DNA from 3 places in the Robertmurraya sp. FSL R5-0851 genome. Region 1 is predicted to be linked to each of the others. Evidence: a T-box and tRNA genes for the amino acid it is inferred to sense, from the RefSeq annotation. Region 1 holds a T-box; the other regions hold tRNA genes.
What was found. A T-box is a leader RNA that pairs with one kind of tRNA and senses whether it is charged. The one in region 1 lies ahead of ileS (isoleucine--tRNA ligase), so its partner is inferred to be a tRNA-Ile.

Region 1 (10,094 bases):
TGATAACAGTATTTAAGGACGAAAATATTCCTGTTTCGGAAATTTTTGCAGTAATTGGCCCTTCCATTTGCGAAAAATGTTATATTGTAGATGATAAAGTCATTTCATATGTGGAAAATTTAGTGGAAGATGTCGAAAAAAAAACATATAATCGAATCAAAGAAAACCAATACCACTTAGACTTAAAGAAGTTAAATAAACAAATTCTCATCAAAGCAGGTATGATTGAATCAAATATTCAGGTAACTGATTTATGTACGAGTTGTGATTCCGATTATTTTTTCTCCCACCGAAGAGACAAGGGGAAAACGGGTCGGATGATGAGTTTTATTGGTTGGAAGGAGGAGCAATCGAGAGAATGAAAGTAAGTGAAAATCTACGTGTGCTCCAGGAAAAGGTAAAAGAAGCGAGTCAAAGGAGCAATCGAGATCCAGAAGAAATAAAAATCATAGCTGTAACGAAATATGTAACAACAGAAAGAGCATCAGAGGCATTAGAATGTGGGGTAACACATCTTGGTGAAAATCGTGATGAAGGCCTTCTTGAAAAGTGGAGCACTATAGGGGACAAGCCTACCTGGCATTTTATCGGAACTCTACAAACAAGAAAGGTAAAAAATATCATAGATAAAGTGGATTATATTCACTCATTAGATCGTGTATCCTTGGCAAAGGAAATTAATGCAAGAGCTGGTGATAGAACGATTTCTTGTTTTGTTCAGGTGAATGCGTCTGGTGAAGAATCAAAGCATGGATTAACTCCAGAAATGGTGGTACCATTTATAAAGGAATTAGAAAAATACCCTAAAATAAGGGTAGAAGGGCTAATGACGATGGCGCCTTTTACTGAGGACGATACGATCATTAGACAAAGCTTTCAATCGTTAAAAAATCTTCAACTTGAAATTCAACATATGGATTTACCATATGCTCCATGTATGGAGCTTTCAATGGGAATGTCTAATGATTTTGAGATTGCCATTGAAGAAGGATCTACGATGATACGAATCGGCACCGCATTGGTGGGCGAATAGTGTGGGAGGTGTAATGAATGAGTATTAAATCAAAATTTAAAACATTTTTTTTCCTAGATGATGAATATGAGAATGAAGAAGAGGAGTACGAGGCTCCAGCAACAAAGACACAAAGACAACCACAGCAACAGCAACAAAGTGTGTCTCCTAAACAGAATGTGGTAAGCTTACAGAGTGTTCAAAAATCTTCAAAGGTTGTTTTAATTGAACCAAGAGTGTATGCAGAAGCTCAGGAAATTGCAGATCAATTAAAAAATCGTCGAGCAGTTGTTGTGAATTTACACAGAATTGAACGGGACCAAGCGAAACGGATTGTTGATTTTTTAAGTGGTACTGTGTATGCCATCGGTGGAGATATTCAAAAGATTGGTGCAGAAATTTTCTTATGTACACCTGACAATGTGGAGGTATCAGGCAATATCTCACAGCTAATGCAAGAAACAGAATACGAAGATACGAGGTGGTAATACGTAAATGGATTTACTTCTATCAATATTAATTCGAGTGATTGATATCTATTCTTGGGCATTGATTATTTATATTCTTATGTCTTGGTTTCCTAATGCAAGGGAAACTGCTATCGGTCAATTTTTAACAAGAATTTGTGAACCTTATTTAGAGCCGTTCCGAAGAATTATTCCTCCGATCGGTGGAATGATTGATATTTCTCCGATTGTTGGTATTTTTGTATTAAAATTGGCATCAACAGGCTTGTATACGCTATTTGGTTGGTTTTAGCTAAAAGGGGCATAAATGCCCCTTTTTTGCACTTTCATATCTTTATATTGGATTGGAGATTGAATTAATATGGATTTGCATCAGCACTTCCGACGTGAAGAGCATAGTTTTGTCGATCAAGTAATGAGTTGGAAGGAGCAGGTGGAAAGTAATTACGCTCCAAAACTGACTGATTTTCTTGACCCGAGAGAGCAGAAGATTGTCGAGATGATTATAGGAGCGAATTCGGAGGTAAAGGTTCAATTTTTTGGAGGAGCAGAGTTGGTGGAAAGAAAGAGAGCCTTCATTTATCCAGATTATTATTCTGTAGAGAAAGAGGATTTCCAAATTTCCTTATATGAACTGGTTTACCCAAATAAGTTTGTATCAATTGAGCATCGACAAATTTTAGGTAGCATGATGTCACTAGGACTAAAAAGAGGGAAATTTGGAGACATCCTTATGGAAGGGGAAATCATTCAACTCTTTGTCGCCAATGAAGTTAGCGATTATATTTCGATGCAACTTGAGTCGGTAGGACGTTCGAAAGTAAGTTTAAAAGAGCGTCGTCTCGAAGAAGCCATTCAAATGAAGGAACAATGGAATGAGTTCACAACAACCGTTTCTTCCCTAAGGTTAGACACTATGGTAGCTGCTGCTCATAATATCTCTCGTCAGAAATCTCAAACATTAATAGCAGGTGGAGTAGTAAAAGTGAATTGGATGACCATTGAAAATCCCTCTTTTGAATGTAAAGAAGACGATGTCTTATCTGTACGAGGATACGGAAGAGCAAAACTATCTTCCATTGATGGGAAAACAAAGAAAGATAAATGGCGAATTGTTGTAGAAAAACATCAATAATTTATAAAAAAATTGCAGGAATTTAAAAGTACTTGTCGAATATCTGTTACAATGAATAGTATATACTATTAAGCAATTGGAGGTGGCTTATAATGCCATTAACACCGTTAGACATACATAACAAGGAATTTACAAAAGGATTCCGTGGTTACGATGAAGATGAAGTAAATGAGTTCCTTGACCAAGTCATTAAGGACTATGAATTGATTATTCGAGAAAAGAAAGAACTTGATGAACGATTAAAGGATATGAATGAGCGTTTAACTCATTTTTCGAATATTGAAGAAACCTTAAATAAATCCATCGTTGTAGCTCAAGAAGCAGCTGAAGAGCTAAAGCGAAATGCTCAAAAAGAAGCTAAGCTAATTATCAGAGAAGCAGAGAAAAATGCGGATCGCATCGTAAATGAGTCCCTTTCTAAAGCTCGTAAAATAGCTCTAGAAATTGAGGATCTGAAAAAGCAATCCAAAGTGTTTAGAACTCGTTTTAAAATGCTTATTGAAGCACAGCTGGATATGCTGAATAACGATGATTGGGATCATCTATTACAATACGAGCTTGATTCAGCAGAATTAAAATCTGCAAATTTAAAAGAAGAAGATTCATTGGCTTGACGAAAAGCAGTTTCTTCGAATATAATTTTTTAACAAGTAAAAATTGCAAGTTGCGATGACAGGGATAGTAGAATTTATCAATGCTTTTTCTAGCGAGTTAACAGTTGGTGAGAGGTTAACAAAAGCGATAAGTTTGAATATCACCCTTGAGTACCAAGCTGAACGACCAGAAGGAATAGTAAGCTTTGGCGTTTAAATTCACGTTACGAATTTTTGAGCGGATAGGTTATTTGCCTATCTACTAGGGTGGTACCGCGGGAATATAAGCCTTCTCGTCCCTTTTTGGGATGAGAGGGCTTTTTTGTATTTACTTTTACTAAAACGGGTAACAATGAAGCTAGAAGAGGAAGATTTAGGAGGAAGTTTACAAATGGATTATAAAGATACGTTATTGATGCCTCAGACGGAATTCCCGATGCGAGGGAATTTGCCAAAGCGTGAACCAGATATTCAAGAAAAATGGAACCAAATGGATATTTATTCTAGAGTTCAAGATCGTACGAAGGATCGTCCGATGTTTGTTCTTCACGATGGGCCACCGTACGCAAACGGAGATATACACATGGGGCATGCATTAAATAAAATCCTTAAGGACTTTATTGTGCGTTATAAGTCAATGAGTGGATACAACGCACCATATGTACCCGGTTGGGATACACACGGGCTGCCAATCGAGCAAGCTTTAACAAATAAAGGTGTTAAGCGTAAGGAACTTACAGTTGCAGAGTTTCGTAAGCTTTGTGAAGAGTATGCTTTAGGTCAAATTGATTCCCAACGTACTCAATTTAAGCGTTTAGGTGTTCGTGGAGATTGGGAGAATCCTTATATCACTCTTGATCCAGCATATGAAGCACAGCAAATCAAGGTTTTCGGAGAAATGGCAAAGAAAGGCTATATTTATAAAGGTTTGAAGCCTGTATACTGGTCACCTTCTAGTGAATCGGCTCTAGCAGAAGCTGAAATTGAGTATCAGGACAAAAAGTCAGCTTCTATTTATGTTGGTTTCCCTGTCCAAGACGGTAAGGGTGTACTTGATACGGATACGGAGATTGTTATTTGGACAACAACTCCATGGACCATTCCAGCTAATCTTGGAATTTCTGTTCATCCAACTTTAAATTATGTTGTTGCTCAGGTGAATAATAAAAAGTACCTTGTGGCTGAAGAGCTTTTAGAAGCAGTAACAAACGAAATTGGTTGGGAAGAAGTAACGGTAGTAAAGACGGTGAAAGGCCAAGAGCTAGAACATATTTTAGCGAAGCATCCGTTATATGAACGCACATCTTTAGTCATGCTTGGCGAACATGTCACAACAGACGCAGGTACGGGGTGTGTTCATACGGCTCCAGGACACGGGGAAGACGATTTCTACGTAGGTCAAAAATACGGTTTAGACGTTCTTTGTCCGGTTGATGATAAAGGAGTTATGACGAAGGAAGCCGTTGGTTTCGAAGGACTTTTCTATGATACAGCCAATAAGCCGATTACGGAAAAGCTTCAAGAAGTGGGCGCTTTATTAAAACTAACATTTATTACTCACTCATACCCGCATGACTGGAGAACGAAGAAGCCTGTTATTTTCCGTGCAACAGCTCAGTGGTTCGCATCTATCAAAGATTTCCGTGAAGACTTGTTGGAGGCTGTTAAGGAAACGAAGTGGGTTCCTGCTTGGGGAGAGACTCGTCTATTCAATATGGTACGTGACCGTGGAGATTGGTGTATTTCTCGTCAACGTGTATGGGGTGTTCCAATTCCTGTATTTTATGGGGAAGACGGCGAACCAATTATCACGGATGAAACCATTGAACATGTATCCGGGTTATTCCGTGAAAATGGGTCAAATGTTTGGTTTGAAAGAGAAGCTAAAGATCTGTTACCTGAAGGCTTTACACATCCATCAAGCCCGAATGGTAAATTTACAAAAGAAACGGATATTATGGACGTTTGGTTTGATTCTGGTTCTTCTCACCAAGCGGTTCTTGAAGAGAGAAGCGATTTACAAAGACCAGCGGATCTATATCTCGAAGGTTCTGACCAATACCGTGGATGGTTTAACTCTTCATTATCTACAGGGGTAGCTGTAACAGGTAAGGCTCCGTATAAGGGAGTACTAAGCCATGGTTTCGCTCTTGATGGTGAAGGTAGAAAGATGAGTAAATCAATTGGGAATGTTGTTGTTCCTGCTAAGGTAATGGATCAGCTAGGTGCAGATATTTTACGCTTATGGGTAGCATCTGTGGATTATCAATCAGATGTTCGTGTGTCTGACGCTATCTTAAAGCAAGTAGCTGAAGTATACCGTAAGATCCGTAACACATACCGATTCTTATTAGGAAATTTAGCAGACTTTAATCCTGCTACTGATAAAGTAGAGTTTGATAAGCTTCGTGAAGTAGATCAGTTCATGCTGGTGAAGCTAAACAAGCTAATTAAATCTGTGACAAAGTCTTATGAAGAATATGAATTTGCGAGCATTTACCATGCGATCAATAACTTCTGTACGCTAGACTTAAGTGCATTCTACCTTGACTTTGCAAAGGACGTTCTATATATTGAGGCAAAGAATCACTATGAGCGCCGTGCCATCCAAACGGTTTTATATGAAAGCTTATTAGCATTAACAAAATTATCAGCTCCGATTCTTTCTCATACAGCTGATGAGGTATGGGCATACATTCCTAATGTGGAGGAAGATAGCGTTCAATTAACTGATATGCCTTCACATGTTGACCTTCCTAATGCCAAGCAGCTTGAAGAAAAATGGACGAAATTTATGAAGGTTCGTGATGATGTCCTAAAAGCTTTAGAAGAAGCACGTAATGCAAAGGTAATCGGGAAGTCATTAACAGCAAAAATTAGCTTGTATCCGACTAGTGAAACAAAGGAACTTTTACAATCAGTTAAAGAAAATCTTCAACAATTGTTTATCGTGTCTGGTTTTGAATTAGCTGGAGATATCGATTCTGCGCCTGCAGAAGCTGTAAAGCTTGAAACAGCTGCAATTGTCGTATCAAAAGCTGAAGGTGAAACTTGTGAACGTTGCTGGACGGTAACAACAGAAGTTGGCAAAGTAGAGGATCATCCAACCCTTTGTCCACGTTGTGCGGATGTAGTAAAAGAAAACTACAGCCATCTTGTATAAATAATGGAAGAACTCTCTGGATTTCCGGGGAGTTTTTTCTTTGTTACGGGAATATGTATGAGTAATTATTCCACTTTCGTTAATGATTGTTTTCGTTGTTAAATGTTGTTCGTGTCGAATCGTGTCCATCGCGATATACTAACGGAAAACATCTGAAAACGGAGGTAGAATAAAATGGAAGCATTTGAACAAAAGCTCTATTTGGAACTCCGGAAATCGCGTACTGAATTAATGATGCAATTATCAAATTCGAAAGGATCTCCCTTAGTAAAACCACTTATTGAGGAAGAATTAAGAGACATTAATAGTGCCATTGAAAAATTGGAGAATGGTACGTTTGGCAGATGCGAAATATCAGGTGAATTATTACCTCATGAACTACTTCAAATGGTTCCAACCTTAAAAACGGTGGAGGACTGTGGGAAGCTTGAACATTATTTATGTAAGCCGCTTTTTTAATCAGAAGCGTTTACTGTCGTTTTTATAGAGAATGTGCTAAAATGCAAAGGGAATATTAAGAAAAGGTTTGGAGGTTTCCTTTGTGTTTTATTACATAATCGCATTAATTGTCATTATTCTTGATCAATGGACCAAATGGTTAGTTGTGAAAAGAATGGAGCTTGGAGAAAGCATAACCGTTATTGAAAACTGGTTTTATATTACCTCCCACCGCAACAGAGGCGCTGCTTGGGGTATTTTACAAGGACAAATGTGGTTTTTTTACTTAATTACTGTGATTGTGATTATCGGGATTGTATATTATATTCAAAAGGCAGCAAAGGGTAAAATGCTTCTTGGAGTGGCTCTCGGATTAATGCTAGGAGGGGCAATTGGTAACTTCTATGATCGAGTAGTACATAAAGAAGTGGTTGACTTTATTCATACGTATATTTTTAACTATAATTTCCCTATCTTTAATATTGCTGATTCAGCCTTAGTTATTGGAGTAGGTTTATTAATGATACAAATGTGGCAAGAAGAGCGACAATCTAAGGAGATAGCAAATGGAAAAAGTAATACAAACAATTAATGAAGAGCATAAAGGTGAAAGACTAGATAAGGTTCTTTCAAGTGTTAATAATGAATGGTCGAGGTCTCAAGTCCAGCTATGGATGCAAGAGGGCAATGTTGTTGTTAACGGTCAAAAAGTAAAAAGTAGCTATAAATGTTCGGTTGGAGATGTAATCGAAATCAGCATTCCTGACCCAGAGGAGCTTGATGTGGTTCCAGAGACTATGGACCTTGAGATTTTTTATGAGGATAGTGATGTATTAGTTGTAAACAAGCCCAAAGGAATGGTCGTACACCCTGCACCTGGTCATACTACAGGGACACTTGTGAATGGATTAATGGCTCATTGTAAAGATCTGTCGGGAATCAATGGAGTTCTTCGACCAGGTATCGTTCATCGAATTGATAAGGACACCTCCGGCTTATTGATGGTTGCTAAAAATGATTTAGCACATGAAAGCCTAGTGAATCAACTCGTTGCAAAAACAGTGACTCGAAAATACCAAGCAATTGTCCATGGTGTAATACCCCATGATTACGGTACGATTGATGCTCCTCTTGCTAGAGACCCTAAAGATCGACAAAGCATGACTGTTGTTGATAATGGAAAGCATGCGGTGACTCATTTCCAGGTAATGGAGCGTTTTAAAGATTTTACACTTGTCGAGTGTCAGTTAGAGACAGGACGTACTCATCAAATCAGGGTTCATATGAAGTATATTGGTTTTCCATTAGCAGGAGACCCCAAATACGGACCAAGAAAGACGTTAGATATAGGCGGACAAGCTCTGCATGCGGGTGTGTTAGGTTTTAATCACCCTCGAACCAATGAATACTTAGAATTTGAAGCACCTGTACCAGAGTACTTTGTAGAGCTTCTCGAGTTCTTGAGAAATAATCGTTGACAAAGTTCTACATCTGATTTATGATTTCTTTAGTTGAATAAGTCCTTTAAAGACGGTCCTGTGAGGCTGAGAAGGAGACGGAATTTGTAAGGCAAAAGTATGCCTACAATCGTAATTCGTGTCCCCTCTAACCCACTAGGCTAGAGGTTTTTTTTATGGATAAATGAGGAGGGAAGACCTTGTCACAAAAAGCAGTCGTACTTGACGAACAAGCCATTAGAAGAGCATTGACAAGGGTTGCTCACGAAATTATTGAAAAAAATAAAGGTGTAGAACGAATTGTTCTCATTGGAATTCGAACAAGAGGAATATTTCTCGCTGAGCGACTTGCTGAAAGAATTAAAGAAATTGAAGGCACAGGGGTTCCAGTAGGAGAATTAGATATTACTTTGTATCGGGACGATCTAACAAAGAAAACAAATGATCAGGAACCTTTAGTTAAAGGGTCAGATATTCCTCACGATATAACTAACAAAATTGTCATCTTAGTCGACGATGTATTATACACAGGAAGAACTGTACGCGCTGCGTTAGATGCATTAGTCGATATAGGTAGACCTGCTTCTGTACAGCTGGCAGTACTTGTAGACAGAGGCCATAGGGAATTGCCCATACGAGCTGATTATGTTGGGAAAAACATCCCAACCTCTAGTTCGGAAAAGATTGTTGTTCAACTAGCAGAAGTTGACAAACATGATACCGTAAGTATCCACGAAAAATAAATATAACCTTTTAAAAAAGCACAGAGAGGCTTTCAAGGGGAAATGTAGACTCGAGGGGAGAAATATATACCTTGACCTGCAACTAAACCCTCTTGTGCAAAAGAGGGTTTTTATTTTAACAACCAAGAGGAGAGAAACATACATGAATAACAAACCAATCCTAGACGTACACGATATACCGAAACCAGTCCATTGGCTAACACTTAGCCTACAGCACTTATTCGCTATGTTTGGAGCTACCATATTAGTACCATTCTTAGTTGGACTTGATCCAGCGATTGCACTTATCTCCAGTGGATTGGGAACGATCGCGTTCCTTATGATAACAAAATGGCAAGTACCTGCTTATTTAGGATCATCATTCGCTTTCATTACACCAATCATTGCTGCAAAAGCAGCAGGCGGTCCAGCAGGTGCCATGATTGGAAGCTTTATTGCTGGTTTAGTGTACGGAATTGTTGCACTAATTATAAAAAAAGCAGGTTACCGATGGATTATGAATCTCCTACCACCAATCGTAGTTGGACCAATCATTATAGTAATCGGATTGGCTTTAGCAGGAACCGCAGTTAGTATGGCAATGAATAATCCAGCTGGAGAGTACAGCTTACTGCATTTCTCAGCAGCACTTGTAACATTAGTAGCAACCATTATTTTCTCCATCTACGGAAAAGGAACATTGAGCATGATTCCGATCTTAGCAGGTATCATTATCGGATATGTATACTCGTTAGTCGTAGGAATCGTGGATTTTGCCCCAGTAGCCGCGGCAAAATGGTTCGAAATGCCAAACTTCTTTGTACCATTCGTTGATTATGAAGTGAAAGTCACACTTGATTTAGTATTATTAATGGCGCCAGTTGCCATCGTAACATTGTCAGAACATATTGGTCACCAGCTGGTATTAGGTAAAGTGGTGGGTCGTGATTATATTAAAAACCCTGGCTTACATCGCTCGATCTTGGGAGATGGAACAGCCACTATGATTTCTGCCTTAATCGGTGGCCCTCCGAAAACAACATACGGGGAAAACATCGGAGTCCTAGCCATTACAAGAGTATACAGTGTATATGTACTTCTTGGAGC
Region 2 (10,094 bases), 2.1 Mb from region 1:
GAACCAGTACCGTGAGGGAAAGGTGAAAAGCACCCCGGAAGGGGAGTGAAAGAGATCCTGAAACCGTGTGCCTACAAGTAGTTAGAGCTCGTTAACGAGTGATAGCGTGCCTTTTGTAGAATGAACCGGCGAGTTACGATTACATGCGAGGTTAAGTTGATAAGACGGAGCCGTAGCGAAAGCGAGTCTGAATAGGGCGCTTTAGTATGTGGTCGTAGACCCGAAACCAGGTGATCTACCCATGTCCAGGGTGAAGTCCAGGTAACACTGGATGGAGGCCCGAACCCACGCACGTTGAAAAGTGCGGGGATGAGGTGTGGGTAGCGGAGAAATTCCAATCGAACTTGGAGATAGCTGGTTCTCTCCGAAATAGCTTTAGGGCTAGCCTCATGTAGTAAGAGTCTTGGAGGTAGAGCACTGTTTGGACTAGGGGCCCTCATCGGGTTACCGAATTCAGACAAACTCCGAATGCCAAAGACTTATCCATGGGAGTCAGACTGCGAGTGATAAGATCCGTAGTCGAAAGGGAAACAGCCCAGACCACCAGCTAAGGTCCCAAAGTATACGTTAAGTGGCAAAGGATGTGGAGTTGCTTAGACAACCAGGATGTTGGCTTAGAAGCAGCCACCATTTAAAGAGTGCGTAATAGCTCACTGGTCGAGTGACTCCGCGCCGAAAATGTAACGGGGCTAAACGTATCACCGAAGCTGTGGATTGGCGTCACACGATGTCAGTGGTAGGAGAGCGTTCTAAGGGCGTTGAAGCTAGACCGGAAGGACTGGTGGAGCGCTTAGAAGTGAGAATGCCGGTATGAGTAGCGAAAGATGGGTGAGAATCCCATCCACCGAATGCCTAAGGTTTCCTGAGGAAGGCTCGTCCGCTCAGGGTTAGTCGGGACCTAAGCCGAGGCCGAAAGGCGTAGGCGATGGACAACAGGTTGATATTCCTGTACCACCAAATTACCGTTTGAGTGATGGGGGGACGCAGGAGGATAGGGTAAGCGCGCTGTTGGATATGCGCGTCCAAGCAGTTAGGCTGATCACGAGGCAAATCCCGTGATCAAAAGGCTGAGCTGTGATGGCGAGGGAAATATAGTACCGAAGTTCCTGATTCCACACTGCCAAGAAAAGCCTCTAGCGAGGTAACAGGTGCCCGTACCGCAAACCGACACAGGTAGGCGAGGAGAGAATCCTAAGGTGAGCGAGAGAACTCTCGTTAAGGAACTCGGCAAAATGACCCCGTAACTTCGGGAGAAGGGGTGCTCTTCAGGGTGAATAGCCCAGAAGAGCCGCAGTGAATAGGCCCAGGCGACTGTTTAGCAAAAACACAGGTCTCTGCGAAGCCGCAAGGCGAAGTATAGGGGCTGACGCCTGCCCGGTGCTGGAAGGTTAAGAGGAGGGGTTAGCGCAAGCGAAGCTCTGAATCGAAGCCCCAGTAAACGGCGGCCGTAACTATAACGGTCCTAAGGTAGCGAAATTCCTTGTCGGGTAAGTTCCGACCCGCACGAAAGGCGTAACGATCTGGGCACTGTCTCAACGAGAGACTCGGTGAAATTATAGTACCTGTGAAGATGCAGGTTACCCGCGACAGGACGGAAAGACCCCGTGGAGCTTTACTGTAGCCTGATATTGAATTTTGGTACAGCTTGTACAGGATAGGTAGGAGCCTGAGAAGCCGGAGCGCTAGCTTCGGTGGAGGCGTCGGTGGGATACTACTCTGGCTGTATTGAAATTCTAACCCTCACCCCTGATCGGGGTGGGAGACAGTGTCAGGTGGGCAGTTTGACTGGGGCGGTCGCCTCCTAAAAAGTAACGGAGGCGCCCAAAGGTTCCCTCAGAATGGTTGGAAATCATTCGTAGAGTGTAAAGGCACAAGGGAGCTTGACTGCGAGACCTACAAGTCGAGCAGGGACGAAAGTCGGGCTTAGTGATCCGGTGGTTCCGCATGGAAGGGCCATCGCTCAACGGATAAAAGCTACCCCGGGGATAACAGGCTTATCTCCCCCAAGAGTCCACATCGACGGGGAGGTTTGGCACCTCGATGTCGGCTCATCGCATCCTGGGGCTGTAGTCGGTCCCAAGGGTTGGGCTGTTCGCCCATTAAAGCGGTACGCGAGCTGGGTTCAGAACGTCGTGAGACAGTTCGGTCCCTATCCGTCGTGGGCGTAGGAAATTTGAGAGGAGCTGTCCTTAGTACGAGAGGACCGGGATGGACGCACCGCTGGTGTACCAGTTGTCTTGCCAAAGGCATCGCTGGGTAGCTATGTGCGGAAGGGATAAGTGCTGAAAGCATCTAAGCATGAAGCCCCCCTCAAGATGAGATTTCCCATAGCGCAAGCTAGTAAGATCCCTGAAAGATGATCAGGTTGATAGGTCAGAGGTGGAAGCGCGGCGACGTGTGGAGCTGACTGATACTAATCGATCGAGGACTTAACCAAGAAAAGCGGAAGCGCCTTGAACAGACGCGACAAGCATAAGACGAATCACGCAAGAAGGCCTGCCTTCTGGAGGGATTTGGCTTATGACCTCGAGCGGCTAGGCGCTGTAGCTGGACAATGATGAAACGTATTTCTTTCTTCTTCATTCATTATCTAGTTTTGAGAGAATGGTTAAAAATTTCTCTTGAAAAATTGTGAAAAACTATTATAATAAATAGTGTCGCATAAATAGTCTGGTGGCGATAGCGAAAAGGTCACACCCGTTCCCATACCGAACACGGAAGTTAAGCTTTTCAGCGCCGATGGTAGTTGAGGGTTTCCCTCTGTGAGAGTAGGACGTCGCCAGGCGTTAATGGAGGATTAGCTCAGCTGGGAGAGCACCTGCCTTACAAGCAGGGGGTCGGCGGTTCGATCCCGTCATCCTCCACCAACACTTTTTTCACGTAGTGAAAAATAGTCATCCTTTAAAAATTCACATAGTGAAAATTTTAATATTTCTCGCCGGCGTAGCTCAATTGGTAGAGCAACTGACTTGTAATCAGTAGGTTGGGGGTTCAAGTCCTCTCACCGGCACCATTTAGTACGAGCCATTAGCTCAGTCGGTAGAGCATCTGACTTTTAATCAGAGGGTCGAAGGTTCGAGTCCTTCATGGCTCACCATTTATTATTAAGTAACATAACTTTCCTTTATGCGGGTGTGGCGGAATTGGCAGACGCACTAGACTTAGGATCTAGCGCCGCAAGGCGTGGGGGTTCGACTCCCTTCACCCGCACCAAAGTTTTTCTCTAGCAAAACAACTTATTATTTGCGGAAGTAGTTCAGTGGTAGAATACAACCTTGCCAAGGTTGGGGTCGCGGGTTCAAATCCCGTCTTCCGCTCCAAGAACTTCTTTTGCCGGGGTGGCGGAACTGGCAGACGCACAGGACTTAAAATCCTGCGGTAGGTGACTACCGTACCGGTTCGATTCCGGTCCTCGGCACCAAAGCTTTTTGCAAAGCAAAATAGGTTTCAATATTACGAAGTAAAATATCCAATGCTTTTTACGAAGCAAAATAGCGATCTTTATCAATTTGATTGAAAAATATGCGCCCGTAGCTCAATTGGATAGAGCGTCTGACTACGGATCAGAAGGTTATGGGTTCGACTCCTTTCGGGCGCGCCATATTAGATTTAAACGGGGAGTAGCTCAGCTTGGTAGAGCACTTGGTTTGGGACCAAGGGGTCGCAGGTTCGAATCCTGTCTTCCCGACCATCTAACTTTATTATGGGGCCTTAGCTCAGCTGGGAGAGCGCCTGCCTTGCACGCAGGAGGTCAGCGGTTCGATCCCGCTAGGCTCCACTTAGATTTTTTCACGAAACGTAGTGTAGTGAAAAAATCTTCATTAAATTAAATTTGGCGGTGTAGCTCAGCTGGCTAGAGCGTACGGTTCATACCCGTGAGGTCGGGGGTTCGATCCCCTCCGCCGCTACCAAAATTACTAAATTAGTTATCCTTGGACCTTTAGCTCAGCTGGTTAGAGCAGACGGCTCATAACCGTCCGGTCGTAGGTTCGAGTCCTACAAGGTCCACCATTTACGATATTTGGAGGTATACCCAAGTCCGGCTGAAGGGATCGGTCTTGAAAACCGACAGGCGGGTCAAACCGCGCGGGGGTTCGAATCCCTCTACCTCCTCCATATAATTTAATATCGTCGCGGGGTGGAGCAGTCTGGTAGCTCGTCGGGCTCATAACCCGAAGGTCGCAGGTTCAAATCCTGTCCCCGCAATTAAAAAGTTATTTTCAAGGAAACTTGAAAAAACTCTGGTCCCGTGGTGTAGCGGTTAACATGCCTGCCTGTCACGCAGGAGATCGCCGGTTCGATCCCGGTCGGGACCGCCATTAAATAATTCAAAGTTGGCTCAGTAGCTCAGTCGGTAGAGCACGATGAATAAGCTACAAAGCAAAACAGCCAGCGTACCGATTGAAAATCGGGACGAAGGACGAAACATAACTTTATCTAGGGTATTATCTTAAGTATGGCTCAGTAGCTCAGTTGGTAGAGCAAAGGACTGAAAATCCTTGTGTCGGCGGTTCGATTCCGTCCTGAGCCACCATTTATTTTCAATATAATTATGGCGATTGTGGCGAAGTGGTTAACGCACCGGATTGTGGTTCCGGCATTCGTGGGTTCAATTCCCATCAGTCGCCCCATAATATTTTTGCGGGTGTAGTTTAATGGTAAAACCTCAGCCTTCCAAGCTGATGTCGTGAGTTCGATTCTCATCACCCGCTCCATTTAAGGGCCTATAGCTCAGCTGGTTAGAGCGCACGCCTGATAAGCGTGAGGTCGATGGTTCGAGTCCATTTAGGCCCACCAGAACTTTTTGCACTACCTAAAAAACTTACCAATATTCCACAGTAGCTCAGTTGGTAGAGCATTCGGCTGTTAACCGAACGGTCACAGGTTCGAGTCCTGTCTGTGGAGCCATATGGGGAAGTACTCAAGAGGCTGAAGAGGCGCCCCTGCTAAGGGTGTAGGTCGGGTAACCGGCGCGAGGGTTCAAATCCCTCCTTCTCCGCCATATGGCCCCTTGGTCAAGCGGTTAAGACACCGCCCTTTCACGGCGGTAACACGGGTTCGAATCCCGTAGGGGTCATAAAAAACATTGAACATTTGTTCAATGTTTTTTTCTATTTGGTAAGTTCTTCACTAGTTAATGATATCAGAAGTAATTAACTAACCATATTAAAGAATACCTCTTTGCGTCTTTTTCCAGGTGCAAGGGTATCTGTTCTTAACTCTTCTACTAACCCTCTATTGATGACAATTTACTATCAATAGAGGGTTTATTTATCTCTTCTATTAAATGTCCTCTAACCAATTGTTAAGGTTTCCAATTTTCGACAAATGAATGAAAACCCTTTCATTTTTCAGCATAAAAATGACCTTTTCACACAAAGAAATCCTCTTAAATATATTATTCTACACTAGTGTTGCATGAATAATATTTAAATTTTCAGTTTAATTATTTTCCTTATTTGGAGCCAAAAAAGGAAATACCCATACAAAGGTGGCTCTATCCATTTGGAAATTATTTTACAATTAGACTGAGGTGACACCGACAGTTTGGCTGATTAAGGAACAGCCTTTCCTTCTATTTTTCGAATCCAGATCGTAGCCGGCTTCCACAATGCTGCCTTTAAATATCGGCTAATCTGCAGAATTTTCCTCTTGCTGTCCGTCTCGATCTGCGCGAGAACATTGAGACAATAGACGATTAACGCGATGAACACCTGATTCTGTATCGCCCACTCGCTTTGGCCGTAGAACTTTTTGATGTTTAAGTGCTGCTTGATCCATTTGAAAAAAAGTTCAATGGCCCAGCGGGCCTTGTACATCTCTGAAATTTCTTCTGCGCTCAAATCAAAACGGTTTGTGATGAGGTGAAGCAGATTCCCTTTTGAATCAGCCACTTTTAGAAGACGGAAGTAATTCTCTGTACGGTTTTGTGTGCTTCCGAGCAACACCATTTGATCAGACAAAACAGATGAATCATCAGGTAATGGAAAATCACTGACTTCTCGGATCACAGCGTTTTTGCGTAGTCTAGAGAGAAAAAAGTATCCATCATCCGTCATACGGTCAAAGCGCTCGTAGTCCAGATATCCTCTGTCAAACACATACATGCATTCTTTGTCATCGACCAGAACCTCCAACTGACCTCGGTCATGTTCACTGGCTTTGGTGATGACGGCTTTTTCCGGATAGGAAGATCCCTTTTCCATGAAGACAAGACGAAGATGTAACTTTACGCCTGCTTTAGTTTTCCGAAATTTTGCCCACCGATGATTCGTCAAATTAAGTGGCAATGTACTCGAATCAATGATTTTCAAAGGCATAACCAGTTTTGTATAGTGGGTTTTGGCGTGAATCCGCCCCACTAAATCGAGGAAAAGAAGTTGAAACAGATCTGGATTTAAGCTGTTTAACCGTCGAGATAACTGAGAAATACTGATCGAATCTAGTTCAATTCCCTTTTGAAGCTGTTCGTCAAAAAGACAATCACCAAGAGCGTGCAGGCTCTCGACTTCAACTAGCTGCGCAAAGAGCAGCAGTTTCAGGAAGGACTCTGTCCTTAACTTTTTTGTATAATAGTCTAATTTCTTGATTTTCACCTGATCTTCAATTAATTGAAGATTCATGGCTGAAAACCATTGCCCAAATGAAGTTTTTCGTGTAATCTTGTCCATGCGTGTGTCCTTTTTAGTGGATTTGGACGGGTTACCACCTGACTTATCCATTATAAAGGACTTTTTCTTTGCACAAAATAAAATTAGTGAAGATTTTGAGTCTTTTTAATATTGAAATTAAATTAGTGCAACACTAGTGATTATTCTAAATTCAATTATTTCATAATTCAAAATACACATTTTATTCATTACAACCAAATAATTAGCATATATCTCTATATCTGCATCATAAAATTTATTATCTATTAAAAAATAATTTCTATCATTTTTTGCAGTTTGCTGCGTTAAATGGATGAATGCCGTCGAAATCATATGTCTAATAGCTAATTGTGTCGAAATGGAGAGTTAATTGTCAGAAAAATTAAAAAGGGATTTGAAAGATTGGCAAGAATTATACAGTAAAAGTAATGTACAAAACTAATGAATAGGTAGGGAGTAGAATGATTTTGGATTTGATTCATCCAACTGAATACCAGCTTCATTTATTTCATGAGGGTAATTTCTTTGAATGTTACCGTTTGTTTGGAGCCCATGTTCTTACTATTGATGAAAAGACATGCACGAGATTTTGCGTGTGGGCACCAAACGCAACAAAAGTATCTCTTGCTAGTGATGTAAACAATTGGAATGGAAGTGGTTATGAATTTAAAAAGGTGAATGATGAAGGAGTTTGGATGCTCATTGTTGAGCAGGATTTAACGGGCTGCCTTTATAAATATGAAATTCATACATCCACGGGAGAAGTATTATTGAAATCTGATCCTTATGCGTTTTTCTCTGAAGAACGGCCAAAAACAGCATCCATTTGTTACCCCTTAGATGGTTTCCAATGGAACGATCAAAAATGGCTTCAGAAAAAAGAGAAAAACAAAGTGTATTCAAGTCCTACTGTTATCTATGAGATGCATGTTGGATCATGGAAAAAGAAAGAGGACGGCAGCTTTTTAACGTATCGTGAATTAGCTGATGAGGTCATTCCTTATGTACTTGACCACGGATTTACTCATATTGAGCTATTGCCATTAGTGGAACACCCTTTAGATATATCTTGGGGCTATCAAGGAACAGGATATTTTTCCGTTACTAGCCGTTATGGAACCCCTCATGATCTGATGTATTTTATTGATCAATGTCACCAAAATCATATTGGAGTAATTATGGATTGGGTACCAGGTCATTTCTGTAAAGACGCCCACGGATTACACCGATTTGATGGATCTTGGGTTTATGAATATGAGACAGAGATTGATCGTGAAAATTACACTTGGGGTACTGCTAATTTCGACTTAAGTAAAACAGAGGTACAGAGTTTCTTAATTTCTAATGCATTGTTTTGGATGGAATACTTTCATGTGGACGGATTTCGCGTAGATGCAGTTTCAAACATCATTTATTGGCCTAATTCAGATGGTCAACGAGTAAATGAATTTGGTATTGCATTTTTAAAGAAGTTAAATCAAATTGTATATCAATATGATTCAAACCTATTGATGATTGCCGAGGACTCTACTGATTGGCCACAGGTAACTTCCCCAACTCACTACGGTGGATTAGGTTTTAACTACAAATGGAATATGGGCTGGATGAACGACATGCTTTCCTATATGGAAAAAGGGTCAAATGAACGCTCACAATTTCACGATAAAGTCAGCTTCTCCCTTCTTTATGCATTTTCGGAGAATTATATCCTTCCATTTTCACATGACGAAGTTGTTCATGGAAAGAAATCGTTACTTGATAAAATGCCAGGAGATTATTGGCAAAAATTTGCTCAACTAAGGCTACTATTAACATATATGTTTGGACATCCAGGGAAAAAACTTCTGTTCATGGGATTTGAGTTAGGTCAGTTCTCTGAATGGAAAGATGAAGAGGAATTGGATTGGCATTTATTAGATTATGAGATGCATGGAAAAATGAATCTTTTTGTAAAAGAATTGATCAAGGTGTATAAGCGCAATAAACCTTTATATGAGCTTGATCATTTACATGAAGGATTTGAGTGGATTGATGTAAATAACCGTGATCAATCGATTTTCTCTTTTGTTAGAAAAGGGGAAGAAGGAGATCCATTGGTCATCGTGTGTAATTTTACAGAAAAGACATATGAAGATTATAAAATCGGTGTTCCAAAAGAGGGAACGTATCGAGAAATATTGAATACAGATGCGGTTGATTTTGGAGGGTCCGGTGTAATTAATAAAAAGCCACTAGAAGCGATTGATGAAGAGTTTCATGGAAGAGAGCATCACATTATGATGAGGATACCTCCATTTGGGGTTTCTATATTGCGTCCAGTTAAACATCGAAAGGAGAGAAAAGGAAATGGCAAAGAAGAAGTGCGTAGCTATGCTGTTAGCAGGAGGGCAAGGAAGTAGGTTACATTCCTTAACTTCAAATTTAGCAAAACCAGCTGTACCGTTTGGAGGGAAGTACCGAATCATTGATTTTACTTTGAGCAATTGTACGAACTCAGGAATTGATACGGTGGGTGTCCTTACTCAGTATCAACCACTAGTGTTAAACTCGTATATTGGAATTGGAAGTGCATGGGACTTGGATCGAAAAAATGGTGGGGTGACTGTTCTTCCACCTTATAGTGAGTCCAAGGAGATGAGATGGTATACAGGTACTGCTTGTGCCATCTATCAAAATTTAAATTATTTAATTCAATATGATCCGGAATATGTACTCATTCTGTCCGGAGACCATATATACAAAATGAATTATGAGTTAATGCTAGATTTCCATATTGCTAGAGATGCTGATGCTACCATTTCAGTGATTGAAGTGCCTTGGGATGAAGCAAGTCGATTCGGTATTTTAAATACGGATAGTGATATGAAGGTTGTCGAATTTGATGAAAAACCTGCGAATCCGAAGAACAATCTAGCCTCTATGGGGATTTACATTTTTAAATGGTCTGTTTTAAAAGGGTATTTGGAAAAGGATGCTGTTCTTCCTGAGTCAAGTCATGATTTTGGAAAGGATATTCTCCCAACCTTATTATCAGACCAGAAGAAATTATTTGCTTATCCGTTTAGTGGTTATTGGAAGGATGTTGGGACTGTACGTAGTCTTTGGGAAGCAAATATGGATCTCCTAGATGATAAATGTGGATTAGATTTATTTGATTATACTTGGAGAATTTATTCAGTAAATCCAAATCAACCACCACAGTTTATCTCAAATGATGCACTCGTCAATGATTCACTCATTAATGAAGGTTGTGTAATTGAAGGAGAGATTGAAAAATCGGTACTTTTTCAAGGAGTAAAGGTTGAAAAAGGAGCCTATATTAAAGAATCAGTTATCATGCCTGATGCAGTGATTGGAAAAAATGTGTTTATTGAAAAGGCGATCGTCCCGTCGGAGATGGTTATACCAGATGGAACAATTATTCGTGCTTTGCCAGATGCGGAG
Region 3 (10,094 bases), 2.6 Mb from region 1:
ATTATTCATAGCAGATTTGGTTCGTTCCGGCGAATCATGAATCGAATTTTTCACCATATCCAGCATATTGGAAATCTTGCTTTCGGAAAATTCTTTATCTTTTCGATTCCCTAAAAGCCAGCAATAGCAACTCCATCCAGCCGACATTTTCAATTCGTCACCACTTGCAATCCATTTATCTGCAACGTCTTGTGCAATATCGGACTCTGATAAAGTGACTGCCACCACATAATCGGACAGCATATAAAAATACGCTCCATCAATCCAACGATCATAATCTGCTTCAGTCATAGCTTTTGGGTCAGCAATAATGCCTGCAAAATACATGGCATCGTAATTACCTGTGGCATAAAGCTCGTCAGCTAAATCTTGGTTGATTTTTATTTTCTTTGCGATTGGTTTCATAGCACCTGTAGCCACGCCAAAAAGTGGCTCGTGCGCACCATTGGATATGTACATTTTTTTCATTCGTTCCTTGCCTAGGGCTTCAAGCTCTTGCATCACTGTTTCAATATCCATAGCTTTGAACTTCCTTCCTTACTTTTATCATATTTTTCTATCGAATGTTCTTGTGCGAGCCATCACAGGAAGGCATTTTTTTAGAAAGTCCACAAGTGCAATCCTTTAATCCCTTTCCGCTTAGAATTCTCTCCATACAATTTTCAACCCTTGACACTCGAGTTTTGGATTGTTTGGGTTGAGAAAAATAAAGAATATATGCTCTTTGCCGTCCCGGCGTCAATGCTTCAAAAGCAGCTTTTAAGTCTGGTGACTCATCGAATTTTTCTTGAAGTTCTTCTGGAATAATGAATTCTGTATCCTTTTTTAAAGTTACTTCTAAACCGGCTTTTTCCACTTCAATGGCTTCAAGAATGTATTCTTTCAAAATAGGTTCTAGTTCAATTATTTCTTGAAGATGAGTGAATCGAATCTGGCGTGCCGCCTGTACATTCTCGGTTTGTTGGACAAGAATTCCATGGGGATCCTTTAATAAGGCACCTTTGTGAAACAGAAGTGCACAATATTCTTTAAATCCATGGATTAATACGACATTTTTCTTCTCAAACGTGTAACAAGGATGCATCCATTTATATTCTTCGGTCAGATCACAGTCAAGAACAATATGTCTTAACCTCTCAGATTCTTCCCTCCATTTTTTAGCTTGACTTAAATAATCATCAACCTTAGGATTCAGTTTACCAATTGCCATGTTGTTTCCTCCCTATAAAAGTTACTTCACAAAGGAAGATTTAGTTGCCATGACACACCAAATCGATCATTTAGCCACCCAAACCTTTGACTAAAACCATAGTCACCAATTGGCATAAGTGCTTGTCCGCCCTCGATCAGTTTCTGATAAACGTTGTTAATTTCTTCTTCAGTATCACATGTAACAAAAATTGAGAAGGATGGAGTAAATGTAAACTGATGCTTTAAATTACTATCTATACACATAAATTCTTGCCCTTTTAAAGAAAAAGTGGCCTGCATTACCGTTCCTTCATCTCCAGATTCATTAGCTCCATAGCGAACCATACTTGTAATTTCTGAATCCTCAATAATAGATATGTAATAATTCATTGCTTCTTCTGCTTTGCCATCTTGAAACATTAAGAATGGTGTAACTTTTCCCACTACGATCAGCTCCTTAAGTTAGTAGGGCTACCTTATCTATTTATTACATTCCTATAATTACAATATAAAAAAAGAGAGGAAATTTCACTAGTGTGAGTGATTTATTTTTCTATCCCTTCCAAATCAGTATGAACGGCAAAAAAGGATGATACCCGAAAGATATCATCACATGGTGTTCACTACAATATTATTCTTGAAAGGTTTGAGTGACCTTCACTTGGGTCCCAGGATAATAGTGTCCAATAATTTCTTTGTAGGTTTTCCCCTCTTCAGCCATTTCGTTTGCCCCCCATTGACTCATACCAACTCCATGCCCATGGCCTTTGCCACTTACTTTATAAGAAGTTGGATTGATTTCAAATGAACTTATTAAATAACTTCTAAAATGACCTCCACCTATCATTGGACGTATTTTTTTTAATTCAACATGATCCAACGAAACTCTTTCGAATAAAATGGTTCCATCAATCAACCTTCTCATAAATTCAATTTGGATCGAGCCAATCATCGACCTTTGTGATTCATTTTTAACTTTATCGATTGCAAAAAAAGGAATACTTAAAATTTTTATGTCACCTTCATAACCATTTCGATTAAGCCATTTTTTAATAGAGTCGCTGATTTTACCATCTTTCTCCTTTAGCTCGTTCCAGTCCTTCGATTGAATTTCATCCAGATCTATTTGTGTTTTTTGTAATGTAAAATCCCAGGGTTGAATGGGATCAAAAGGATCTGGTTTAATTGGAAAATAGGGGCTTGGATTGCCGCCCCATACATTTTTATTACTCTCTGTGATTCCACCATTACTTGCAGAATAAAAAGCGCTTATGGGCTTATTTTGAAATGTAATAATTTCTCCTTTTGTATCAATTACAGCCCTCTTTGTATTACTAAATTCATTGTATCCTCCGTAAACTTGATATTGGATGGTGTCGTCGAGTTGGGGATTCTTATGGGTGATTGTATACGTGCGAGCAGCTAACGTTTGTGCCTTTAAAGCCTCGATATTCCAATCAGGAAACACTTCGAATGGAACAACACCCTTTAAGTAATCCTCTAATAGGATTTGATTAACGGGTCTAATATTATTTTCTTCCATACCAAACGCTACCGCTCCCATATAAGGTCTTCCATCAATGTATATTAGGTGCTCTTCATCATAAGTATCAGGATATAAAATGAGCGGGCTATCTATTTCCGTTTTTGACTTACCGCATGTAAGAAACATTTTGCCACCTTTAAACGAAAGTGTATATTCATCCCCTTCATTTAACATCAATGCTGGATCTAACGTTGAATAAGCACCTTTTATGTAAAATGCTAATTTAGAGGTATCTCCAATATAATTTCGTAATCTCACAGAGATCATCTCTTCCGCTTGCACTTCAGTTGTGAAAGCGAGTAAAACGAATATGAAAATCGATAGGATGAAAGTTTTCATAACCATATTATTTATTATGTTTTTACTGATTATTCCTGAAGCTTTATTCCAACTCTTATAATTCTGTTTGATTAACGTTAAGTTCAATCAAATTACCATCTGGGTCAGCACAGAAAATTTGTGCAAATCCACTTTTTCCGTAGGGTTTTTCAAGAATTTCCACTTCATTTTGTTTTAACCATGTAAGCGCATCATAATAGTTCTCTACTCTCAGAGCAAAGTGACCTTCTCTGCTGGATAAGCTTTTATCCTGACGAATCGTCTGTGAAGAAGGATCAACGATCAAGTGGAGTTGCTGTCCCTCTATTTCATACCAGGCACCTGAAAAATCAAAATCTGGACGTGGTATTTCATTTAAACATAATACATTCCCATAGAAATCTTTTGCTCTTTCCAAATCTGTAACTGTAAGACTTACGTGATGGAGACTTTTGTATTTAATCAAAATGTACACTCCTTTTATTCTTCTCTTATTTGTATCTTACTCAAAAAACCTCCTATGTGGAAGTGGCCTCCCACCCTCTACTCTTCAAGTTTATATCTGAAAAGCCCAAGGGTTAACATTTTCTTAAAAGATAAAAAAACACAACAAAAAAACGCTTGATAGCGTTTTTGTTGTGTTTTTATTTTTTACGCGCCTTAGAGGATTCGAACCTCTGACCGTACGCTTAGAAGGCGTATGCTCTATCCAGCTGAGCTAAAGGCGCATCTATATAGTGGCGGAGAAGGAGGGATTTGAACCCTCGCGCCGGTTACCCGACCTACACCCTTAGCAGGGGCGCCTCTTCAGCCTCTTGAGTACTTCCCCATAGACATAAAAATGGCTCCGCAGGTAGGACTCGAACCTACGACCGATCGGTTAACAGCCGATTGCTCTACCACTGAGCTACTGCGGAACATTGAAGAATTATTTTAATAGGGTAAAAAATCTGGTGGGCCTAAATGGACTCGAACCATCGACCTCACGCTTATCAGGCGTGCGCTCTAACCAGCTGAGCTATAGGCCCCTATTTGGAGCGGGTGATGAGAATCGAACTCACGACATCAGCTTGGAAGGCTGAGGTTTTACCATTAAACTACACCCGCAAATATAAAATTGGAGGCAACACCCGGATTTGAACCGGGGATAAAGGTTTTGCAGACCTCTGCCTTACCACTTGGCTATGCTGCCATAACTGGGCTAGCTGGATTCGAACCAACGCATGACGGAGTCAAAGTCCGTTGCCTTACCGCTTGGCTATAGCCCAATGAAAAAATTTATAAATAATGGGGCGACTGATGGGAATCGAACCCACGAATGTCGGAACCACAATCCGATGCGTTAACCACTTCGCCACAACCGCCATAATGGTGGAGGGGGACGGATTCGAACCGCCGAACCCAAGGGAGCGGATTTACAGTCCGCCGCGTTTAGCCACTTCGCTACCCCTCCATATAAAAATGATAAGAACATTAATAAGAATGGTGGCTCAGGACGGAATCGAACCGCCGACACAAGGATTTTCAGTCCTTTGCTCTACCGACTGAGCTACTGAGCCACATTTATTATAGTACCCTAGATAATGAGGCACTTAAAATGGCGGTCCCGACCGGGATCGAACCGGCGATCTCCTGCGTGACAGGCAGGCATGTTAACCGCTACACCACGGGACCAGAAATTTTTCAAATTTATTTGAAAAATTTAGATTGCGGGGACAGGATTTGAACCTGCGACCTTCGGGTTATGAGCCCGACGAGCTACCAGACTGCTCCACCCCGCGATAATATTATAAGAAAAAGCTGTATTGCATTTAAAAAATGGAGGAGGTAGAGGGATTCGAACCCCCGCGCGGTTTGACCCGCCTGTCGGTTTTCAAGACCGATCCCTTCAGCCGGACTTGGGTATACCTCCGTATCTTTGGTAGCGGCGGAGGGGATCGAACCCCCGACCTCACGGGTATGAACCGTACGCTCTAGCCAGCTGAGCTACACCGCCAAAGTAATTCATTGAATTTTTAAAACACATGTTCTGGAATTAATGAAGATTATTTTCACTACACTACGTTCCGTGAAAAAATCTAAGTGGAGCCTAGCGGGATCGAACCGCTGACCTCCTGCGTGCAAGGCAGGCGCTCTCCCAGCTGAGCTAAGGCCCCATAATAAAGTTAGATGGTCGGGAAGACAGGATTCGAACCTGCGACCCCTTGGTCCCAAACCAAGTGCTCTACCAAGCTGAGCTACTCCCCGATTAAAACTAATATGGCGCGCCCGAAAGGAGTCGAACCCATAACCTTCTGATCCGTAGTCAGACGCTCTATCCAATTGAGCTACGGGCGCATTATTTTTCACTTTGATATCAAAGTGATAAGGATAACTATTTTGCTTTGCAAAAAGCTTTGGTGCCGAGGACCGGAATCGAACCGGTACGGTAGTCACCTACCGCAGGATTTTAAGTCCTGTGCGTCTGCCAGTTCCGCCACCCCGGCAAAAGAAATTCTTGGAGCGGAAGACGGGATTCGAACCCGCGACCCCAACCTTGGCAAGGTTGTATTCTACCACTGAACTACTTCCGCAATGCGAAAATTGTATAAAACATTGGTGCGGGTGAAGGGAGTCGAACCCCCACGCCTTGCGGCGCTAGATCCTAAGTCTAGTGCGTCTGCCAATTCCGCCACACCCGCGTAATGATAATTAATGAAAAGTTATTTTGCTGAAGCAAAAAAATTTGGTGAGCCATGAAGGACTCGAACCTTCGACCCTCTGATTAAAAGTCAGATGCTCTACCGACTGAGCTAATGGCTCGGTATAAAGTGGTGCCGGTGAGAGGACTTGAACCCCCAACCTACTGATTACAAGTCAGTTGCTCTACCAATTGAGCTACGCCGGCTTATTAAGAAGACTATATTTCACTTTCGTGACTTTGGGATGAATATTTTTCACTTCGTGACTTAAGGATGAATATTTTTCACTTCGTGAAAAAATTCTTAATGGAGGATGACGGGATCGAACCGCCGACCCCCTGCTTGTAAGGCAGGTGCTCTCCCAGCTGAGCTAATCCTCCGAAATAGAAAGTTATTTTCACTTCATGAAAAAACTTGGTTATTTTTACTTCGTAAAAAAACTTGGTGACCCCTACGGGATTCGAACCCGTGTTACCGCCGTGAAAGGGCGGTGTCTTAACCGCTTGACCAAGGGGCCTAAATTATATATTTTAGACAAAAATAATAGTCCCAATAGGGACAAGCCTGGCGACGTCCTACTCTCACAGACGGAAACCCTCAACTACCATTGGCGCTGAAAAGCTTAACTTCCGTGTTCGGTATGGGAACGGGTGTGACCTTTTCGCTATCGCCACCAGACTATAAAGTTTGAAGGTTGTTCCTTCAAAACTAGATAAAGAGTCAAAGTCAAAAGAATGAGTATCATCTAAATTTGGTTAAGTCCTCGATCGATTAGTATCAGTCAGCTCCACACGTCGCCGCGCTTCCACCTCTGACCTATCAACCTGATCATCTTTCAGGGATCTTACTAGCTTGCGCTATGGGAAATCTCATCTTGAGGGGGGCTTCATGCTTAGATGCTTTCAGCACTTATCCCTTCCGCACATAGCTACCCAGCGATGCCTTTGGCAAGACAACTGGTACACCAGCGGTGCGTCCATCCCGGTCCTCTCGTACTAAGGACAGCTCCTCTCAAATTTCCTACGCCCACGACGGATAGGGACCGAACTGTCTCACGACGTTCTGAACCCAGCTCGCGTACCGCTTTAATGGGCGAACAGCCCAACCCTTGGGACCGACTACAGCCCCAGGATGCGATGAGCCGACATCGAGGTGCCAAACCTCCCCGTCGATGTGGACTCTTGGGGGAGATAAGCCTGTTATCCCCGGGGTAGCTTTTATCCGTTGAGCGATGGCCCTTCCATGCGGAACCACCGGATCACTAAGCCCGACTTTCGTCCCTGCTCGACTTGTAGGTCTCGCAGTCAAGCTCCCTTGTGCCTTTACACTCTACGAATGATTTCCAACCATTCTGAGGGAACCTTTGGGCGCCTCCGTTACTTTTTAGGAGGCGACCGCCCCAGTCAAACTGCCCACCTGACACTGTCTCCCACCCCGATTTAGGGGTGAGGGTTAGAATTTCAATACAGCCAGAGTAGTATCCCACCGACGCCTCCACCGAAGCTAGCGCTCCGGCTTCTCAGGCTCCTACCTATCCTGTACAAGCTGTACCAAAATTCAATATCAGGCTACAGTAAAGCTCCACGGGGTCTTTCCGTCCTGTCGCGGGTAACCTGCATCTTCACAGGTACTATAATTTCACCGAGTCTCTCGTTGAGACAGTGCCCAGATCGTTACGCCTTTCGTGCGGGTCGGAACTTACCCGACAAGGAATTTCGCTACCTTAGGACCGTTATAGTTACGGCCGCCGTTTACTGGGGCTTCGATTCAGAGCTTCGCTTTTAAGGCTAACCCCTCCTCTTAACCTTCCAGCACCGGGCAGGCGTCAGCCCCTATACTTCGCCTTGCGGCTTCGCAGAGACCTGTGTTTTTGCTAAACAGTCGCCTGGGCCTATTCACTGCGGCTCTTCTGGGCTATTCACCCTGAAGAGCACCCCTTCTCCCGAAGTTACGGGGTCATTTTGCCGAGTTCCTTAACGAGAGTTCTCTCGCTCACCTTAGGATTCTCTCCTCGCCTACCTGTGTCGGTTTGCGGTACGGGCACCTGTTACCTCGCTAGAGGCTTTTCTTGGCAGTGTGGAATCAGGAACTTCGGTACTATATTTCCCTCGCCATCACAGCTCAGCCTATTGCAAGTGGGATTTGCCTCACTTGCAGCCTAACTGCTTGGACGCGCATATCCAACAGCGCGCTTACCCTATCCTCCTGCGTCCCCCCATCACTCAAACGGTAATTTGGTGGTACAGGAATATCAACCTGTTGTCCATCGCCTACGCCTTTCGGCCTCGGCTTAGGTCCCGACTAACCCTGAGCGGACGAGCCTTCCTCAGGAAACCTTAGGCATTCGGTGGATGGGATTCTCACCCATCTTTCGCTACTCATACCGGCATTCTCACTTCTAAGCGCTCCACCAGTCCTTACGGTCTAGCTTCAACGCCCTTAGAACGCTCTCCTACCACTGACATCTAAGATGTCAATCCACAGCTTCGGTGATACGTTTAGCCCCGTTACATTTTCGGCGCGGAGTCACTCGACCAGTGAGCTATTACGCACTCTTTAAATGGTGGCTGCTTCTAAGCCAACATCCTGGTTGTCTAAGCAACTCCACATCCTTTGCCACTTAACGTATACTTTGGGACCTTAGCTGGTGGTCTGGGCTGTTTCCCTTTCGACTACGGATCTTATCACTCGCAGTCTGACTCCCATGGATAAGTCTTTGGCATTCGGAGTTTGTCTGAATTCGGTAACCCGATGAGGGCCCCTAGTCCAAACAGTGCTCTACCTCCAAGACTCTTACTACATGAGGCTAGCCCTAAAGCTATTTCGGAGAGAACCAGCTATCTCCAAGTTCGATTGGAATTTCTCCGCTACCCACACCTCATCCCCGCACTTTTCAACGTGCGTGGGTTCGGGCCTCCATCCAGTGTTACCTGGACTTCACCCTGGACATGGGTAGATCACCTGGTTTCGGGTCTACGACCACATACTAAAGCGCCCTATTCAGACTCGCTTTCGCTACGGCTCCGTCTTATCAACTTAACCTCGCATGTAATCGTAACTCGCCGGTTCATTCTACAAAAGGCACGCTATCACCCGGTATTTATCCAAAGGAAAAATACACAGGGCTCTAACTACTTGTAGGCACACGGTTTCAGGATCTCTTTCACTCCCCTTCCGGGGTGCTTTTCACCTTTCCCTCACGGTACTGGTTCACTATCGGTCACTAGGTAGTATTTAGCCTTGGGAGATGGTCCTCCCTGCTTCCGACGGAATTTCACGTGTTCCGCCGTACTCAGGATCCACTCAAGAGGGAACGAAGTTTCAACTACAGGGTTGTTACCTTCTATGACTGACCTTTCCAGATCGATTCGTCTACTTCATTCCTTTGTAACTCCGTATAGAGTGTCCTACAACCCCAAGAGGCAAGCCTCTTGGTTTGGGCTAATCCCGTTTCGCTCGCCGCTACTCAGGGAATCGCGTTTGCTTTCTCTTCCTCCGGGTACTTAGATGTTTCAGTTCCCCGGGTCTGCCTTCAATACCCTATGTATTCAGGTAAAGATTCTATCCCATTACGGATAGAGGGTTTCCCCATTCGGAAATCTCCGGATCAAAGCTTACTTACAGCTCCCCGAAGCATATCGGTGTTAGTACCGTCCTTCATCGGCTCCTAGTGCCAAGGCATCCACCGTGCGCCCTTTCTAACTTAACCTATGGTTAATTTGTTTCTACTCATTTAAGAGAGAAAACCTAAAATGGCGATACTCGATTTCTTTCTTGACTTTTTTACTTTATCTAGTTTTCAAAGAACAACGTTTGATGGATGGTTATTTTTGCTTTCGCAAAAAAACCTTATTAAACCATCAAAACTGAACAAGAACAAATCGTCACGTCTGTATTATGTCTTGCTTACGCAAGCATTTTCCTTAGAAAGGAGGTGATCCAGCCGCACCTTCCGATACGGCTACCTTGTTACGACTTCACCCCAATCATCTGTCCCACCTTAGGCGGCTGGCTCTCTTGCGAGTTACCCCACCGACTTCGGGTGTTACAAACTCTCGTGGTGTGACGGGCGGTGTGTACAAGGCCCGGGAACGTATTCACCGCGGCATGCTGATCCGCGATTACTAGCGATTCCAGCTTCATGTAGGCGAGTTGCAGCCTACAATCCGAACTGAGAGTGGTTTTATGGGATTGGCTCGACCTCGCGGTTTTGCTGCCCTTTGTACCACCCATTGTAGCACGTGTGTAGCCCAGGTCATAAGGGGCATGATGATTTGACGTCATCCCCACCTTCCTCCGGTTTGTCACCGGCAGTCACCTTAGAGTGCCCAACTGAATGCTGGCAACTAAGATCAAGG

Region 2: it has a tRNA-Ile gene. The T-box ahead of ileS (isoleucine--tRNA ligase) is inferred to sense a tRNA for this amino acid. The anticodon was not compared.
Region 3: it has a tRNA-Ile gene. The T-box ahead of ileS (isoleucine--tRNA ligase) is inferred to sense a tRNA for this amino acid. The anticodon was not compared.

The regions. Positions count from the first base shown of each region.
Region 1 covers NZ_JBBOOE010000001.1:1,502,063-1,512,156, forward strand. The annotation lists gene pgeF (peptidoglycan editing factor PgeF) at 1-362, shown strand, start outside; gene MKX65_RS07835 (YggS family pyridoxal phosphate-dependent enzyme) at 359-1,033, shown strand; gene MKX65_RS07840 (cell division protein SepF) at 1,051-1,500, shown strand; gene MKX65_RS07845 (YggT family protein) at 1,508-1,771, shown strand; gene MKX65_RS07850 (YlmH family RNA-binding protein) at 1,841-2,614, shown strand; gene MKX65_RS07855 (DivIVA domain-containing protein) at 2,707-3,228, shown strand; T-box leader at 3,275-3,511, shown strand; gene ileS (isoleucine--tRNA ligase) at 3,599-6,370, shown strand; gene MKX65_RS07865 (hypothetical protein) at 6,545-6,829, shown strand; gene lspA (signal peptidase II) at 6,897-7,400, shown strand; gene MKX65_RS07875 (RluA family pseudouridine synthase) at 7,375-8,286, shown strand; gene pyrR (bifunctional pyr operon transcriptional regulator/uracil phosphoribosyltransferase PyrR) at 8,466-9,008, shown strand; gene MKX65_RS07885 (solute carrier family 23 protein) at 9,151-10,094, shown strand, end outside.
Region 2 covers NZ_JBBOOE010000001.1:3,626,149-3,636,242, reverse strand. The annotation lists rRNA gene MKX65_RS18740 (23S ribosomal RNA) at 1-2,437, shown strand, start outside; rRNA gene rrf (5S ribosomal RNA) at 2,670-2,785, shown strand; tRNA gene MKX65_RS18730 (tRNA-Val) at 2,792-2,867, shown strand; tRNA gene MKX65_RS18725 (tRNA-Thr) at 2,938-3,013, shown strand; tRNA gene MKX65_RS18720 (tRNA-Lys) at 3,022-3,097, shown strand; tRNA gene MKX65_RS18715 (tRNA-Leu) at 3,129-3,213, shown strand; tRNA gene MKX65_RS18710 (tRNA-Gly) at 3,246-3,320, shown strand; tRNA gene MKX65_RS18705 (tRNA-Leu) at 3,333-3,421, shown strand; tRNA gene MKX65_RS18700 (tRNA-Arg) at 3,525-3,601, shown strand; tRNA gene MKX65_RS18695 (tRNA-Pro) at 3,615-3,691, shown strand; tRNA gene MKX65_RS18690 (tRNA-Ala) at 3,706-3,778, shown strand; tRNA gene MKX65_RS18685 (tRNA-Met) at 3,835-3,911, shown strand; tRNA gene MKX65_RS18680 (tRNA-Ile) at 3,935-4,011, shown strand; tRNA gene MKX65_RS18675 (tRNA-Ser) at 4,024-4,116, shown strand; tRNA gene MKX65_RS18670 (tRNA-Met) at 4,133-4,206, shown strand; tRNA gene MKX65_RS18665 (tRNA-Asp) at 4,244-4,319, shown strand; tRNA gene MKX65_RS18660 (tRNA-Phe) at 4,459-4,534, shown strand; tRNA gene MKX65_RS18655 (tRNA-His) at 4,556-4,631, shown strand; tRNA gene MKX65_RS18650 (tRNA-Gly) at 4,642-4,715, shown strand; tRNA gene MKX65_RS18645 (tRNA-Ile) at 4,721-4,797, shown strand; tRNA gene MKX65_RS18640 (tRNA-Asn) at 4,833-4,908, shown strand; tRNA gene MKX65_RS18635 (tRNA-Ser) at 4,912-5,002, shown strand; tRNA gene MKX65_RS18630 (tRNA-Glu) at 5,006-5,077, shown strand; gene MKX65_RS18625 (IS4 family transposase) at 5,556-6,671, opposite strand; gene glgB (1,4-alpha-glucan branching protein GlgB) at 7,112-9,049, shown strand; gene MKX65_RS18615 (glucose-1-phosphate adenylyltransferase) at 8,997-10,094, shown strand, end outside.
Region 3 covers NZ_JBBOOE010000001.1:4,104,309-4,114,402, forward strand. The annotation lists gene MKX65_RS20980 (DNA alkylation repair protein) at 1-519, opposite strand, end outside; gene MKX65_RS20985 (DUF1801 domain-containing protein) at 557-1,210, opposite strand; gene MKX65_RS20990 (VOC family protein) at 1,237-1,635, opposite strand; gene MKX65_RS20995 (SpoIID/LytB domain-containing protein) at 1,823-3,004, opposite strand; gene MKX65_RS21000 (VOC family protein) at 3,132-3,521, opposite strand; tRNA gene MKX65_RS21005 (tRNA-Arg) at 3,710-3,783, opposite strand; tRNA gene MKX65_RS21010 (tRNA-Ser) at 3,794-3,884, opposite strand; tRNA gene MKX65_RS21015 (tRNA-Asn) at 3,898-3,972, opposite strand; tRNA gene MKX65_RS21020 (tRNA-Ile) at 4,007-4,083, opposite strand; tRNA gene MKX65_RS21025 (tRNA-Gly) at 4,089-4,162, opposite strand; tRNA gene MKX65_RS21030 (tRNA-Cys) at 4,174-4,247, opposite strand; tRNA gene MKX65_RS21035 (tRNA-Gln) at 4,252-4,323, opposite strand; tRNA gene MKX65_RS21040 (tRNA-His) at 4,344-4,419, opposite strand; tRNA gene MKX65_RS21045 (tRNA-Tyr) at 4,425-4,508, opposite strand; tRNA gene MKX65_RS21050 (tRNA-Phe) at 4,539-4,614, opposite strand; tRNA gene MKX65_RS21055 (tRNA-Asp) at 4,654-4,729, opposite strand; tRNA gene MKX65_RS21060 (tRNA-Met) at 4,763-4,836, opposite strand; tRNA gene MKX65_RS21065 (tRNA-Ser) at 4,875-4,967, opposite strand; tRNA gene MKX65_RS21070 (tRNA-Met) at 4,975-5,051, opposite strand; tRNA gene MKX65_RS21075 (tRNA-Ala) at 5,139-5,211, opposite strand; tRNA gene MKX65_RS21080 (tRNA-Pro) at 5,226-5,302, opposite strand; tRNA gene MKX65_RS21085 (tRNA-Arg) at 5,316-5,392, opposite strand; tRNA gene MKX65_RS21090 (tRNA-Leu) at 5,453-5,541, opposite strand; tRNA gene MKX65_RS21095 (tRNA-Gly) at 5,554-5,628, opposite strand; tRNA gene MKX65_RS21100 (tRNA-Leu) at 5,652-5,736, opposite strand; tRNA gene MKX65_RS21105 (tRNA-Lys) at 5,782-5,857, opposite strand; tRNA gene MKX65_RS21110 (tRNA-Thr) at 5,867-5,942, opposite strand; tRNA gene MKX65_RS21115 (tRNA-Val) at 6,044-6,116, opposite strand; tRNA gene MKX65_RS21120 (tRNA-Glu) at 6,179-6,253, opposite strand; rRNA gene rrf (5S ribosomal RNA) at 6,299-6,414, opposite strand; rRNA gene MKX65_RS21130 (23S ribosomal RNA) at 6,488-9,445, opposite strand; rRNA gene MKX65_RS21135 (16S ribosomal RNA) at 9,664-10,094, opposite strand, start outside.